4 regions of the Scopulibacillus cellulosilyticus genome follow, and region 1 is predicted to be linked to each of the others. Evidence: predicted binding sites of a transcription regulator. Region 1 holds the regulator's gene; each other region holds the start of a gene.
The links. The regulator LexA, encoded in region 1, represses DNA repair genes until DNA is damaged. The targets are predictions, from matches to a motif close to CGAACATATGTTCG.
Positions count from the first base shown of each region.

Region 1 (4,223 bases):
TGTCCGGCTGAAAGAACGAAACGGTCACGATTAAACCAATGAGGGTTTTTAGGATTATGTTTCATAAATTTGGACCAAAGCGTATAAGCCATTGGAGCTGCTCCCATTGGCAATCCTGGGTGTCCGGAATTTGCTTTTTCAATCGCATCAATGGATAGTGTGCGAATGGTGTTAATAGATAGTTGTTCAATCGATTGTGTCAAGACTTATCTTCCTTTCTCCTATGATAAGAACATTTACAGTTTAACACAAAGTTCAGTTCTTCATCACATTAAATGCACCATGTATTATTGGTATAATGCCCTATTTTAAAAGGGAAAATCCAACAATTCGCACCGCTAAGGGATTGGTTGCGCTTACACATTTATCCTGCGTTTACAAAAAAACCTGAAGACTTTAAAGTGTCTTCAGGTTTTTATAAAAATATATTTTTATTAAGAAGCTATAAATGATAGCTTTAATTCAGATAGTTGTTCGTCACAGTCTAATTCGAGTTGGTCTAAAAACCACAAATCATCCGGACGGGCAAAAAATGTGATACCTTCTATTGTTTGCTTAATATCAAGGTCTCTTGGAAATGATTTTTCAACACCCAGTGCATAGCCGCCTATGCCTATACCGCCATGCCGAACAAATAATTGCAACGCATCACCGTCTTCTAAAGCCATTTCGTTCTTATAAAATCGAGCAACCTTTTCAGATACTTGCAACAACATCATCACATCCTTTTTTATTATTGTTATATAACAGTATACCAGAATTTCCGTCTGATGCAATACAAAAATAAGCCCAATTTTAAAAAAATTGAACTTACTTAAAAAACTCGCCAAAAAGGCGAGTTTGAGTTAATTATGCATTTGACGACGCTTGTCCTTACTGTTTTTTAATTTTTCAGGAGTGACATCGTCACCATTTGGATCGACCACTTTAATGGTGTGCAAATGTTCTTTAAAACCCTTTCGGAAAGCATTTAAGTATTCTTCCCTCAGCTTGTTTTGTTCTTTTTTTTCTTCCGAAGTTAATTCTGCCTGTTTTGATTTATTGGCTAATTCTGAGATCCGACTCAGCTTCTCTTTAGAAAGCATCAAAAAACTCCTTTTTGTATCAGCTTTATTTGATAGCTTATCTCATGTCCGGAAATTATTCAAGAGTTAGAGTCAGCTATTTCTTTACAGGTATAACAAGTTTCTGGCCGGGTTCAATATGATTCCGTTCAATTTGGTTAACACGTTCTACCCAGCCGGCAAATCCATCGTAATCCATTGAAGTATCTTTTTTATACAAATTGGCAATTGACCAGATTGTATCCCCTTCTTTAACAGTGACCATTTTATATTGGTGTTTATTAACCGGCTTAAGATCAGAGGCTACTGCAACTGACGCGCACATTAACAAGAAAATAAAAATGATAACAAAAGAAAAACCTATTCTCGACTTAGACCTGTAACTCGTTCCAGTCATATCAATCACCTCTTAAAGAATGTATGTTCGCTTATTATTCTAAATAGAACATTTGTTTGTGTCAAGATATTTCGAACGAATGTTTGCGTTTGCTATATGATGGTGTTATAATACAGTCAAGAATAATCTTGCGTAAGAGAGGTGTAAAGACATTGAAACTATCAAAGCGCCAACAAGATATTATAGATTTTATTAAGAACGAAGTTAATACAAAAGGTTACCCGCCTTCCGTAAGAGAAATCGGTGATGCTGTTGGCTTGGCATCAAGTTCCACTGTTCATGGACACTTAGAACGGCTTGAAAGAAAAGGATATATTCGCAGAGATCCAACAAAACCAAGAGCTATCGAAGTCCTCCAAATCGATGAACCCTCCGTACCAAGACAGGATATTGTTCAAGTTCCGGTTATCGGGAAAGTTACGGCAGGACTGCCGATCACAGCTGTTGAAAATATAGAAGAATATTTTCCGGTGCCTGCTTCAATGGCAGCTAATGATGAGGTTTTCATTTTAAATGTTGTCGGGGAAAGTATGATTGATGCCGGTATATTGGACGGCGATAAAGTTATTGTCAGGCAGCAAAGAACTGCAGATAACGGCGATATTATAGTGGCAATGACAGAAGATGACGAAGCAACCGTTAAACGTTTCTTTAAGGAAAATAATTATATTCGGCTGCAACCCGAGAATCCGAATATGGCTCCAATTATACTTGATAACTGTATTATCTTGGGTAAAGTCATTGGCGTATTTCGGGATATTTGTTAGTACATAAGAGAAATTACGACAGCGGTCAAATGACCGCTGTCTTTTTAACCCCAGCTATCCGGACGATTGTTGCCATTAGTATCATTATTTTTAGCTTGAACAGCATCAAAGTAAAGATCAGATTGCACCTTTATGCCTTGATAAGCATTTCCCGCGTCTTTATCCAGTCCATAGGTAATGTCAATATTATCCGTTTGGCTTGGAGACAACTTTGTCACATGAGTGCTGATTCCGCCGTTAGAATCTAAAAAGCTTTGACCAGCGACCTTAATTTGCAGATGATCACCTGATTCACCATCAGCTTTTATTCTCTTGACATAATTATCATACGCGCTTTGGTTAAAAGTTCCTTTATCATCCGTTAATTGAAAGCTTGTTCCATCTTTTAAAGTGATCTTGAGATTACTCGGCACTATTCTATAGAAGAAATCTAAGCTTCCTGCATTTTGAACTTTAAATGATTGAGTATTTACGTCCCCCGGAGTAATACCAGTTGCATTGATCCCCTGTACTGTAGTATCTTGACCATTAACCTTCAAATCTAACGTTCCCGCCGCAAAACTGTTATTCGGACTTATTACATGATCGCTGAATAAGGCAAAAGTACCGACGATCATTAAAGCTGCCCCTAATCCTAAACTCAGTAAAGCCCCCGAAATTTTTGATCTTATTTTCATATTTTTAATTCCTCCAAAAAATGACTTTTGATAATATTTACAAATTTTAAGATTCAAGAGAATTATTGTTTGATTTTTCAAGTCTTGAAATCGTCCTCCAAATTGCGACAAGTGAACTGACAACCAAAATAAATCCAGGAAGAATCAATAATAAAATACAACCAAGTTTTGATCCTAAAAATTCGACAAAATATCCAATATACGGAATCGTGAACCCTGTATATTGTCCAACGACATTTTGCGATGGTATTTTTTCTAAATCTGTTGTTTGATTATGGTCCCCTTTTGTTTCAAATTGCAGTTGACCGTCATTTTTTGAAACTTTTGTAATTCTATGAGTAATAAGCATGTTTGAATTCCCCGGAGGATGAAAACTAATCACGTCGTTTTTTCTTAATGCAGACGGGTCATCCAGAGACTTAACGGTGATCACTGAACCTGTTTTAAATGTTGGAGTCATCGACCCTGATAAAACCGTTTCTATCTTATATCCAAATAAATTGAATCCGCTGCCAGACAGCTTTGAATAGGAAACTATGAAAATGGTAAGTAAGATAAATAGAATGATTACCCCGGTTAAGGTCATTCGAAATATTTTTATGAGCCGCAATTAGCGCCACTCCTTTAAATTTTTTGTTAAACTTTTAACTCCTTCAACCGATAAATAAATTAGGGTACCTTTTATAATTTTTATAGATATCATAAATTCTTAAATTTACGTGCAATCCTTAATATGAATTTTCTTGCTCCAAATGTTTTTTTCACCAGGATATCCCGGACTTTGTTCAGCCATAAATATGTAAAATCCGGGTTTCTTTGGCTGATATGTTAACACATATGTTTCTCCCGCTTTTAATAGGGGAACTTTCCCTGTTGCAACGACAATGCCGTGTTCCGGGTTACCGTGTTCAATATAATATACTTTATAATCTGTATAGACTTTTTTATTACCTGCTTTCTGTTCATTCATTAACCAAGCTTCAATTTTCGAACAGTTACCGCTTTCATCCTGTTTAACAAAAATTAGCTGACTCTTATCCCAGCCGGCATCACCCCCATTAAATTTGTCGGCGGTTGAAAGGTTCATTGAAACATTAACGCGTTCAGAAAATACTGCATGTGTTGTCAAGGAAACATATTTTGATGCTATGAGAATTAAAGCAAACAGAAAAAACAATTTAACAGCTTGCAGACATATTTTTTTCATATTTATAATATGGCTTCTCATAGCTTTTCTCCTTGATTAAAGGCTTTTTCATTTTCGTTATTAAATTAGGATAAAAGAACTACTTAATCAAAATTATAATCACGCCAATAG
Region 1 covers NZ_JBHTCO010000012.1:30,883-35,105, reverse strand. Annotated here, with positions in the region: gene tkt (transketolase) at 1-203, opposite strand, end outside; gene ACFQRG_RS10490 (HesB/YadR/YfhF family protein) at 435-719, opposite strand; gene ACFQRG_RS10485 (DUF896 domain-containing protein) at 846-1,085, opposite strand; gene yneA (cell division suppressor protein YneA) at 1,162-1,461, opposite strand; gene lexA (transcriptional repressor LexA) at 1,614-2,228, shown strand; gene ACFQRG_RS10470 (TasA family protein) at 2,273-2,905, opposite strand; gene sipW (signal peptidase I SipW) at 2,952-3,515, opposite strand; gene tapA (amyloid fiber anchoring/assembly protein TapA) at 3,621-4,133, opposite strand.

Region 2 (4,223 bases), on a different contig from region 1:
GCATTTGGCGGGAAAATTGCCGGTGCTGCCGAACGTGTGAAAGATACAGTCAAATATATGCTTGTTTCCGGTGTCTTTTTTGAGGAACTTGGTATTACTTATTTAGGTCCTGTTGACGGCCATAACATGAACAATCTAATTGAGAATATCAACTATGCCAAAAAGACTAAAGGACCGGTGCTTGTTCATGTTCTTACGCAAAAAGGAAAAGGCTATAAACCGGCTGAATTAGATGTTTCAGGGGAATGGCACGGGACCGGACCGTATAAAATTGAATCGGGAGACTTTATCAAACCGGTTAATGCGCCTCCGGGATACAGCAAAGTAGTAAGTGAAACGCTCAGAAAACTGGCCCGTGTGGATGAACGTATTGTTGTTATTACACCGGCGATGGTTGTTGGCTCTAAATTAGAGGGTTTTGCAAATGAATTTCCGAAAAGATTCTTTGACGTCGGAATAGCCGAACAGCATGCGACAACGATGGCGGCCGGCTTGGCAACTCAAGGGATGAAACCGGTTGTTTCTATTTATTCAACATTTATGCAACGGGCATATGACCAAATCGTCCATGATGTGTGCAGACAAAATCTTAATGTTGTTTTTTCTGTCGACCGTTCCGGATTAGTCGGTGCGGACGGAGAGACACATCAAGGCGTTTTTGATGTAGCATTTCTCAGAAGTCTGCCAAATATGGTGATTGCTATGGGTAAAGACGAAAATGAATGTCAGCACCTTGTCAATACAGCTTTAAAATATGATAATGGCCCTATTGCTGTCAGATGTCCCCGGGGCAACGGCATCGGAATCAATATGGACAAAGAATTAAAAGAACTGCCGATTGGCCGTTGGGAAATCTTAAAAGAAGGTAAAGATATTGCTATCCTTTCTTTTGGTCCAATGCTTCAGACAGTTATGGAAGCAGCAAAACAATTGCAATCGGAAGGTATATCTGTTTCGGTGGTTAATGCCCGATTCATTAAACCTCTGGATGATGACATGTTAAGAAAAATAGCCGAGCTTCACATGCCTGTATTAACGGTTGAAGAAAGTGTGCTGCAAGGCGGCTTTGGCAGTGCCGTATTAGAATTTTTCCATGATGAAGGCTATCATGATATGGTGATTGACCGTATGGGTATTCCTGACCGCTTCATTGAGCATGGGAATGTCAAAGACCTGCTTAATGAAATCGGATTAACGTCTGAACAAATTTATCACCATGCAAAAAAATTAATTCCTACTCATCGTCAGAGGGCCTGATCATGAAGGAAAGAATCGATGTTATGCTTGTAAAGCAAGGGTTTTTTGATTCAAGGGAGAAAGCGCAAAAAGCAATTATGGCAGGCTTAGTTTTTTCCAAGCAGCAAAGAATTGATAAACCGGGTACAAAAATAGACAGTGATGCAGAAATAGAAGTCAAAGGAAATCCGCTGCCTTATGTAGGCCGCGGAGGCTTAAAACTTGAAAAAGCATTAAAGGTTTTTAACTTTACGGTTGAAAATAAAATCATGTTGGACATCGGTTCATCGACAGGCGGGTTTACTGATTGCGCCCTGCAAAATGGTGCAAAGCTCGTCTATGCCTTAGATGTTGGATATAATCAGCTGGCTTGGAAGCTAAGGAGCGATGAGCGGGTTGTTGTAATGGAAAGAACGAATTTCCGCTACGCCAAACCTGAAGATTTCCAAGCTGGGCTCCCTGATGCCGCAACGATGGATGTTTCGTTTATCTCCATCAAAAAAATGCTGCCAGTGCTTTCAAATATTCTTATACCTAATGGACAAGCTGTTACTTTAATTAAACCTCAGTTTGAAGCTGGCAAGGAAGAGGTTGGCAAGAAAGGGATTGTCAGAAACCCTTCAACTCATTTTCAAGTCATTAGTGATATATTAGACTTTGCCGCATCCTTAGGTTATGAGATATTAGCGCTTGACTTTTCGCCAATAACCGGCGGTGACGGCAATATTGAGTTTTTAGCGCACCTTGAATGGAAAGGCGCAAGCGTTACCGGAAGAAATTTAGATGATAATACAATTCAACACGTTGTTGAAGCAGCGCATGCACAATTAAAAAAATAAGAAACTCGTCAGTTCAAGCTGACGGGTTTCTTTTTTTCTTGACGAAATCAGACGAATCGCGTAACAATAAAGTGAGAACAAAAATTCGGGCCAAAATCGGGAAAAGGAGCTTGGTCACTTTGTTATTAGAATGTCGAGTAGAAAACTTTGCGATTATAGAAAAACTAAATATTTCTTTTGAACAAGGATTAACCGTATTAACTGGTGAAACGGGCGCAGGAAAATCAATTATTATTGATGCAATCAGTCTGCTTGCCGGGGGAAGAGGTTCAGCCGAATATGTTCGCCACGGGGCAAAAAAAGCCGAAATTGAAGCGCTGTTTGAAATCAATGACTCACATCCTGTCATTGCAGTTTTGGAAGAAATAGGCATTGATTCTCCTGATCAAATGATTGTCATTCGCCGGCAAATTTCTGAAAATGGAAAAAGTGTATGCAGGATAAATGGGAAATTAGTGACTTTATCTAACTTAAAGGAAGTCGGACAAAGACTTGTTGATATCCACGGTCAACATGAACATCAAGAACTCATGCATCCTGAAAAACATATCGGCTTACTTGACCGTTTTGGCGGAGAACAATTAGAAGAACTCAAAACACAATACCAGGAATGCTACATAGAAACGCAAAATACCTATAAGCAAATTCAGAAATTCAGCAAAAATGAACAGCAGATTGCCCAGCGCATCGACCTTTTAAAATATCAAATTAAAGAAATTACTGATGCTGACCTTAAAGAAAATGAAGAAGATATCCTTTTAGAAGAAAGAAAACAATTGGTCAATTTTGAAAAATTATATCAATCATTGCAAATCAGTTATGAGTCATTATACGGCGAAAATAAAGGACTCGATTTTTTAAGACAAGCTGTTAATCATCTTGAGGCTATTCAGGATTTAGATGCTAATATTAAATCGATTTCAAATGCCGTTTCTAACAGCTTTTATATACTTGAAGAAAACGCCTTTGCGCTAAGGGAACATTTAGAGCAGATGGAATACCAGCCTGAACGGTTAAATATGATTGAAACCAGATTAAATGAGATAAGTTTATTAAAGAAAAAATATGGCCAAACTGTTAAAGATATTCTTGAGTATTTGAATGGTATCCAAAAAGAATATCAAGATTTAGCTAATCATGATCAAACAATTGACGAGCTTGAAAATAAACTTGTTAAACAACTTGCAATTCTTAAGGATAAGGGAACAAAGTTATCGAGTAAACGGCAAAAAATTGCAAGGGATCTTTCAAAAGCGATCAATCGTGAATTAAAAGATTTACATATGGCAAAAGCTCAATTTGATGTAAGAATAAAGACGCCGGAGCTGTTAGATCATTTTAAATCTTATCAATTTCAAGGGATTGATGAGGTCGAATTTTTAATTTCAACGAATCCGGGCGAGCCCTTAAAACCATTGGCTAAAATTGCTTCAGGCGGCGAAATGTCCAGGATTATGCTGGCGATTAAATCAAATTTTAAATCATTTATCGGCCTTACTTCAATCATATTTGATGAAGTGGATACCGGTGTCAGCGGAAGAGTCGCACAAGCTATGGCTGAAAAAATTTATCAATTATCAAATGCCTCACAAGTTTTTTGCATTACCCATTTGCCGCAAGTTGCCGCAATGGCTGATCAGCATCTTTATATATCTAAAAAAGTTGCTAATAACAGGACAGCGACTAAGGTGCAATCTTTAAATGACACTGATAAAATAGCGGAAATTGGCAGAATGATTTCAGGTGTTGAAATGACAGACCTTACAAAAAAGCATGCTGAAGAACTTTTGAAGTTGGCTCAGGAAATAAAATCATAACGATGAATCGCTATCCAACTATGGATAGCATTTTATTTACAACGCGTTATAAATATCTTCGGCAGAGGCAAACTTATAAATGCAACAAAAAAATTAAAAGGTTAATCAAAAAAAGGGTGTGGGTTAGGAGCGAGGAGAGTGACTCATGAAAAAGTCGGACTGGCTAAGGCGAATAACTGGTTTAGTCCTTCTTGGCTTTATTATAAGCCTGGGATTTCTTCAGCCTGTTAAAGAGTATTTAACGATACCTGATCATATTACGTTATTTCAAAATGAATCATCTGCACTTGCTGCAAAAATACCGCAGGCGTCTCACCTTAAAATACGGAAT
Region 2 covers NZ_JBHTCO010000019.1:113,684-117,906, reverse strand. Annotated here, with positions in the region: gene dxs (1-deoxy-D-xylulose-5-phosphate synthase) at 1-1,257, shown strand, start outside; gene ACFQRG_RS14830 (TlyA family RNA methyltransferase) at 1,260-2,075, shown strand; gene recN (DNA repair protein RecN) at 2,195-3,892, shown strand; gene spoIVB (SpoIVB peptidase) at 4,038-4,223, shown strand, end outside.
Region 2: recN (DNA repair protein RecN) is a predicted target of LexA. The motif match lies at 2,150-2,163, and genes of this name have one in related genera.

Region 3 (4,223 bases), on a different contig from region 1:
TGCCATCCGGCAGCAAATGTAACAAGCATTAACCAAATTAATGGGATGACCGTCACCCAACAGAACTTAGCTTTGCCTTTTTTAATAATAACTGTCGTCGCGACAATTAAGGCGATCACCGAAAGCATCTGATTTGTGATACCGAATAATGGCCATAAGGTATTGATTCCCCCAAGCGGATCGGTTACGCCGACGACAAGGAAGTATCCCCAGCAAATTACAACAATCGCGCTCGTTATTAACCCGGCAGGAAGCCAATCTGTCCGGCCAATGGGTTTCCATACATGTCCAAGCAAATCTTGGAGCATAAACCGTCCCACTCTTGTGCCCGCATCAATGGTCGTTAAAATAAAGACCGCTTCGAACAATATAGCAAAATGATACCAAAAAGCCATTAATACATGTCCGCCGATGATTTTTGAGAAAATATGAGACATACCGACGGCCAGTGACGGTGCGCCGCCTGTCCGGGACAATATTGATTGTTCATCAACATTATGAGCGATTTGGCTGATGTCAGCCGCAGATACCGAAAAGCCCCACGACGAGATAGTTTGGGCAGCTGTATGAACATCGGTGCCAATTGCTGCTGCCGGTGAATTAATGGCAAAATAAATCCCTGGAGATAAAAGAGTAGCAGCTATCATAGCCATAATTGCTACAAAAGATTCTGTAAGCATACCGGCATACCCAATCATTGGCGCATGCGTTTCCCGGGCAATCATTTTCGGTGACGTTCCTGATGAAATCAAAGCGTGGAAGCCGGAAACTGCACCGCAAGCAATGGTAATAAATAAGAATGGGAAGAGGTTCCCTGAAAATACCGGTCCAGATCCATCAACAAATTTAGTAAGCGCCGGCATTTGAATTTGCGGCAATACAATGATTATGCCAATGGCTAAGAGTCCAATGACGCCAACTTTGAGAAACGTACTTAAATAATCACGCGGTGCAAGCAAAAGCCATACAGGTAAAACAGATGCAAGAAAGCCATAAATAATCATCATAAATGCAATCGTTTTGCCGCTGAAAGTAAATAATGGAGCCAGTGCAGAAGAATCAGCCACCCATTGTCCGCCAAAAAGGGCAAGAATTAATAAGACAAATCCGATAATCGATGCTTCTCCAACGCGGCCGGGACGAATAAATCGCATATAAATGCCCATAAACAAAGCAATTGGAATTGTCATAGCGATGGTGAACGTCCCCCATGGACTGCCTTTTAAGGCATTAACAACAACCATAGCTAAAACAGCAATTAAAATAACCATAATTGCAAAAATTCCGATAAGCGCAAGAAAACCGCCGACTGGTCCGATTTCTTCTTTTGCAATTTCACCCAGCGATTTTCCTTTACGTCTCATAGAAATGATAAGGATAACAAAATCTTGAACAGCTCCTCCAAGTACCGCGCCGGCAATAATCCATATTGTTCCGGGCAGATACCCCATTTGTGCCGCAAGCGTCGGTCCGACAAGCGGTCCGGCTCCGGCAATCGCCGCAAAATGATGGCCGTATAAGACCCATTTATTTGTTGGAACAAAGTCTTTCCCATCACTGTACCGCTCTGCAGGAGTGGCGTTATTCTTGTTAAGGCCAAAGACTTTATTAGAGATAAATCGGGAATAGAAACGATAGGCAAACGCATACGTACACAGTGAAGCGACAACAAACCATACTGCATTAATCTGTTCGTGACGGGATAAAGCAATAACGGATAAGCTGATGCCGCCGGCTAAAGCAACAATGATCCAAATGATGACTTTTAACCCCGTATTTCCTTTCTTTAAAGGTACATTTGGTTGTGTCTCCAATTAGAATCCCCCTTTTTAATCACACTTTCTTAACTTAAATAGTTCATAATTTCTACAAAATTATACACATAAATATTGAAATTATCAATAAATATTCAACTTTTGAAAATTAATCACTTTATAGTTTAAGAGTTAAGTCGAAATGCGAATACACATTCTTATTTTGTGCTATAATGTTAACAACACTTTGGAAAGGTTCTTCATAGTTAGCAATTCCTGTGACTGTTCCCGGCTTAAAAAAGATGAGATAATATAAGAATGATATTTTCACTGAACGGAGGTTTTACCAGGTATGTCTTTACGATTTATACTCGGGCGGGCGGGTACCGGCAAAACGAAATATTGTTTCGAAGAAGTCAGAAATGTATTGCGTCAAACGCCTGACGGTCCGCCTCTTATATATATTGTTCCTGACCAAATGACATTTGAAACAGAATATGAAATAGCAAAAACGCCGGATCTCAAAGGCATGACCCGTTTTAATGTCTACAGTTTTTCACGATTAGCTTTGCGGGTGCTCCAGCAGGCAGGCGGGATAACGAGGTACCACTTAAATCGTTCGGGTATGATGATGGTAATACGCAAGATTATTGAACATCATAAAGACGAACTCCGTGTTTTTCAGAAGGCATCGGAGCAGAAAGGCTTTTATGATGTTTTACATACGACGATCACGGAATTTAAGCAGTATTGTTTGACGCCAGGAGATTTATATCGAAAGTATGAAAGACTGGAAGAAGCGGCAGGAGAATCCGGTGAAAAACTTTTAAAAGATAAGCTCTATGATATGCAGTTTATTTATACTCAATTAGAAAATGCTTTATTGAACAAATATGTTGATTCAGAGGATTATCTTAAGCTGTTTATTGAAAAGGCGGATCAAACAACATTTTTCCAAGATGCCGAAGTTTGGATAGATGGTTTTGATAGTTTTACGCCCCGCGAGATAGAGGCTCTCGTTATGCTTATGAAGCAAGCAAAACATGTGACTGTTACATTAACTGTTGATAGAGCTTATGATGATATTCATCCTGGAGAGCTTTCATTATTTAGAAAGACTGCGCAAACTTACCGGCAAATCAGGCAATCGGCAACGGATCATTCAATTAATATCCAAGAACCTGTGCTTTTGAATGAATCGATAAGGTTTAATGAACCGGCACTTAACCACCTGGAAAAATACTATGAAAGGCGGCCCGCAGCAGAAGCATATTCCGGACAGGCTATATGTTTGTCTGAAGCTGTCAATCGCAGAGAGGAAATTGAACAGGCAGCCAGAGACGTGCTTCGTTTAGTCAGGGACGAGGGATTAAGGTATCGTGATATAGCCGTGCTCGTTCGTGATTTATCTATATATCATGAATTAACTGAGACGATTTTTAAGGATTATCAGATCCCTGTTTTTATCGATCAGAAACGGCCGATGAGACATCATTCATTAATCGAATTTATTCGTTCAGCGATAGATGTTATTCAGCAAAATTGGCGCTATGAGCCTGTTTTTCGCTGTATAAAAACCGATCTGATTTTTCCTTTTGATGCGGATCTTCACCAAATGAGGGAACAAATGGATGGACTGGAAAACTATTGTATATCCTACGGTATTTATGGCGGGGCATGGAAACAAAATAAGCCGTGGCAGTATCGGCAATACCGCGGGTTAAGAGAAAAAGAAACGAAACAAACTGATGAGGAGCTGGATTACCAAAAGGAAATTAATAGGCTTCGGGAACTGATAAGGGAACCCCTATTAGAATTTGAATCTGACATGAAAGCCGCTAAGACTATTCTTGATAAGTGTACGGTTTTATATGAATTTCTTTTAGGTCTGTCTGTTCCGGAAAAAATTGAGCGTTTAAGAAATCAAGCTGAAGCAAGCGGCAGACTTGACGAAGCAAGAGAACATGACCAAGTATGGGGCGCTTTGATGGATTGTTTAGATCAATTTGTTGAGGCAGCCGGTTCTGAAGAAATGTCTTTAGAAATATTTGCTAAAGTATTGGACACTGGTCTGGATTCGCTTCACTTCTCTTTAGTGCCGCCTGCGCTTGACCAAGTTTTAGTAGGAAGCATTGACAGAACCCGTCTGTCTAATACAAAAGCGGTATTTATTCTGGGTGCCAATGAAGGGATATTACCAGCTAAGCCTGATGAGGATCATGTGTTTTCTGATGAAGATCGCCAGTTGCTAGAAGACTATGGTATTCATCTGGCTGAAGGGACACGTTCACAAATTCTCGATGAAGAATTTCTGATATATCGCGCGATGACAAGTGCCAGCGACAAGTTATTTATTTCCTATCCGCTGGCGGCGGAGGACGGGCAATCCTTGATGGCGTCACCGCTTATTGGCAGATTGAAGTCAATTTTTCCTGATATTAACGTGAGGTTTATTCCTGCTGAACCGCA
Region 3 covers NZ_JBHTCO010000002.1:257,284-261,506, forward strand. Annotated here, with positions in the region: gene ACFQRG_RS02350 (carbon starvation CstA family protein) at 1-1,814, opposite strand, end outside; gene addB (helicase-exonuclease AddAB subunit AddB) at 2,107-4,223, shown strand, end outside.
Region 3: addB (helicase-exonuclease AddAB subunit AddB) is a predicted target of LexA. The motif match lies at 1,960-1,973, and genes of this name have one in related genera.

Region 4 (4,223 bases), on a different contig from region 1:
CGGTTCCAACCGTTGATCGCGGGTTCCTGCTCGTTGTTTTCTGATCAATGGAAATTGCCGGTGACAACCCTTCAATAGCATCGACATCCGGCTTATCCATTTGGCCAAGAAATTGCCTGGCATAAGCAGATAACGATTCAACGTAACGTCTTTGACCTTCCGCATAAATCGTATCAAAGGCAAGCGACGACTTCCCTGATCCGGATAACCCTGTTACAACAACAAGTTTGTCTCTTGGAATCGTTACATCAACGTTTTTTAAATTGTGTTCGCGCGCACCTTTTACAATAATATTTTCTAGTCCCATACAGGTCATCCTTCCGCTTTAAGTTCCAAAATGATGTCCCTTAACTCAGCAGCTCTTTCGAAATTCAATGCTTTTGCAGCTTCTTTCATTTCTTTTTCCATATTTTCTATAGCCTTTTCGCGTTCAGCTTTGTTTAAGTTGCTTAGATCAGGCGCTTTATTATATTCCTCAACCTCTTCAGCCACATGCGTTGCCTTAATTAAATCAGGGATATTCTTTTTAATCGTTTGCGGTGTGATGCCGTGCTCTTCATTGTAAGCATTTTGGATTTTCCGGCGTCTTTCTGTTTCATCGATTGCAACTTTCATAGAATCCGTCATTTTATCCGCATACATAATGACGTGTCCATGGGCGTTTCTTGCTGCCCGGCCAATCGTTTGGATCAGTGATCTTTCCGCACGCAAAAAGCCTTCCTTATCAGCGTCTAATATCGCCACTAATGAAACTTCCGGGATATCAAGTCCTTCACGCAGCAGGTTAATCCCGACAAGAACATCAAAAGCGCCCATACGTAAATCACGGATAATTTCAATCCGTTCAAGCGTTTTGATTTCTGAGTGCAAATAGCGTACTTTAACGCCCATATCATTTAAATAGTCTGTTAAGTTCTCAGCCATCTTTTTCGTAAGTGTTGTCACCAGCACTCTTTCATTTTGTTCAACACGTTTGTTAATTTCCCCAAGCAAGTCATCAATTTGCCCTTCTATCGGGCGGACATCAATCGTTGGATCCAATAAGCCTGTCGGTCGGATAATTTGTTCGACCGGCTTAGGAGAATGCTCGAGTTCATAAGGTCCGGGTGTAGCTGAGACATATAAAATCTGATGAACATGATCTTCAAATTCGGCAAACTTTAACGGCCGGTTATCTTTTGCGGATGGCAGCCTGAATCCGTGATCAACAAGAACACTTTTCCGGGCCTGGTCTCCGTTATACATCCCGCGGATTTGCGGCAGCGTAACATGAGATTCATCTATCATAATAAGAAAGTCTTTCGGAAAATAATCAAGCAGCGTATAAGGCGTTGACCCTGCTTCTCTTAATGATAAGTGCCGGGAATAGTTCTCAATGCCTGAACAAAAGCCCATTTCTTGCATCATTTCAAGGTCATAATTCGTTCTTTGCTCAAGTCTTTGCGCTTCAAGCAGTTTCCCCTGTTCTTTTAATTCAGCCAGCCGGTCTTTAAGCTCATCTTCGATCCGTTTGATTGCTTTTTTCATTTTCTCTTCTCTTGTGACGAAGTGAGATGCCGGATAGATAGCAACATGGTCTCTGAGGCCGATAATTTCGCCCGTTAACGCATCAATCTCGGTAATTTTATCAATTTCATCACCAAAAAATTCAACACGAATGCAATGCTCATCCCTTGATGCCGGGAAAATTTCAACAACATCGCCGCGAACCCGGAAAGTCCCCCGGACGAAATTAATATCGTTACGGTCGTATTGGATATCTACAAGCTCTCTTAGCATTTGATCACGGTCTTTTTCCATGCCGACTCTTAATGAAAGAACAAGCGCGCCGTATTCTTCCGGTGAACCTAAACCGTAGATACAGGAAACGCTGGCAATAATAATCACATCATTCCGTTCAAATAAAGAGCTTGTTGCCGAGTGGCGAAGCTTGTCAATCTCATCATTGATGCTTGCATCCTTTTCTATATACGTATCCGACTGCGGAATATAAGCCTCAGGCTGATAATAATCATAGTAACTGACAAAATATTCAACAGCATTATTTGGAAAGTATTCCTTAAACTCACTGTACAATTGTCCAGCGAGTGTTTTATTATGTGCAATAATGAGTGTGGGTTTATTCACCTGCTGGATAACGTTCGACATTGTAAATGTTTTACCGGTACCTGTTGCACCAAGCAGTGTCTGATGCTTTTTATTAGCTTTGATTCCTTCAACAATTTCTTGTATCGCTTTCGGCTGGTCGCCCTGAGGCTGATACTTAGAAACAAGCTCAAATCCCATCTCATTGCCTCCAATATCACATTATCGTGGTTACCATTATAGCACAGATAATGTGGTTATCTACAAACAATACGAACTGATATTCGAAAAATGAGCCAACTTTATTTTGAAACAACGATTTTACCTGCTATTATCATTGACGAAGATTGCCTTAGGCAAACCTTATCTTTTCATTACATTTATAAACAAAAAATCTGTACCATGTGCTTCTGCATGATACAGATTAGTTTATTTTAAGAGCGACATCTTCTTAGCGAGGACATAGCCCGCCAGTACGGATAGAATACCTAAGACGATGGTGTACCAAGGCATCGCAAAACGGATTAATAAAACAATTGTAATTAATAGAGTTAAAATCGGCCCGACGTATGCATTAAAGGTAACCCTTAATAGAGCCATCGTGACTAACCCAGGTGCAAAAATCGCTAAAATTATAATTAGAAACAACAATCGAGATTCGTTATGAAAAACTTATAAACCTTTATGAGATGTTCAAAAAGTCCGGGAAAATAGCTTGGATCTTTTTGTCCTCCTTTTTGAACACACACTTTATGTTTTATAATGTTGCCGTTTTTCGCTAACGACTTTCCTCCCGTTCACTTAAAATCTATTAGGAATGCTTCGTTGCAACAAAATGAAACATTTCCCTGGTGATGTCAAAAATTATTGTGACCTTGCCTTCAAATAAGGCTTTCTTCTATCGAGTTCCAGAAATAATAGTCCGATTGTATGATAATCTCCTTCATGAATTGAACCCCTTTCAAAGCGAGGTTCCCCGCTGACATCAACGACCTCAACTTTACAATAAGCCATATTGCTTTGCAAAGCTTGATAAAAATCCTTTTCTGTCAGAACGTCCTGATCATTTACCTTTTTAATGATTTCGCCTTCTCTTAAATTCATACGGTCGGCCGGTGAGTGAGGAATAACGCCAATAATCATTAATCCATCTGATTTTGTTGAGAAGAAGAATGGCCTTTTCTCTAATTGATATTGGTGAACAAATACAAGAATGAGTCTGCTGATCATCGCAAATGCCGCGGCAACGATAATAAATGCCTTCATGTCCCATAGGAGTCCGGCACCGGCAATAACAGCTGTTAAAACACTAATTAATAATAACCATATACCCGTTTCTTTAACCGCTCTTTTTGGCAATGAATAGGTGATTAACTGTTGTAAACCGATTCCTAATGGAAAAAGGACAAACCCAAAATTTGCCCCCGGACTTAGAGGCCACCAGCCGTGATGATTAAGCCCCCCGGTCGTTGGCATTAGGAAAAACAGCGGTACAATCCATAAATAACTGGCCTCATGAGCCCCTACTTTCTTCCCGCGTTTACTATTAATAATACGCGGAGATGTTTGCTTATGCCCCCAAAAGAGGACAAGAAAGCTTTCGATAAATAAACTGACAAGAAAAAATAAACTAAAGGACAAATAGGAAACATGATAAATATCGTTCAACCAACTATTAATCAATGAAACGCCCGTATCAAAATGTGGAAGAAGGTCGCTGATAATCATAGTCATACCTAAAATGATCGCAGGAGACAAATACCGCAAACGGAGTGTTAACATAACTAACAAATGGCAAATAACCATGAGAACAATGACACCGCTTGGAAGAGAAACACCCATAATAAGCAAAGCTACAGTCCCTATTAACCCCATAATAAGGCTTGGAGCAATACTTGCAAAAATATTATTAAACACCCCATACACTTTAACACCAAAGGAAACCCGTTCTCTTCTCACACGTTGATAACCAAATAGAACGAGTCCAATCAATAATAAATAAAATAACGGATTATAAAAAAGTGTTAAAATACCCTTTAAGATATCTATGACCATTTGATAACACCTCCAAAGATAAACTTGAATTCCGTCAAGGAGAACGTATTGTTATGTAAATAGACCTTGATTAAAATTTTATA
Region 4 covers NZ_JBHTCO010000016.1:25,366-29,588, reverse strand. Annotated here, with positions in the region: gene uvrA (excinuclease ABC subunit UvrA) at 1-307, opposite strand, end outside; gene uvrB (excinuclease ABC subunit UvrB) at 313-2,286, opposite strand; gene ACFQRG_RS12940 (DUF2198 family protein) at 2,515-2,733, opposite strand; gene ACFQRG_RS12935 (PDZ domain-containing protein) at 2,950-4,140, opposite strand.
Region 4: uvrB (excinuclease ABC subunit UvrB) is a predicted target of LexA. The motif match lies at 2,359-2,372, and genes of this name have one in related genera.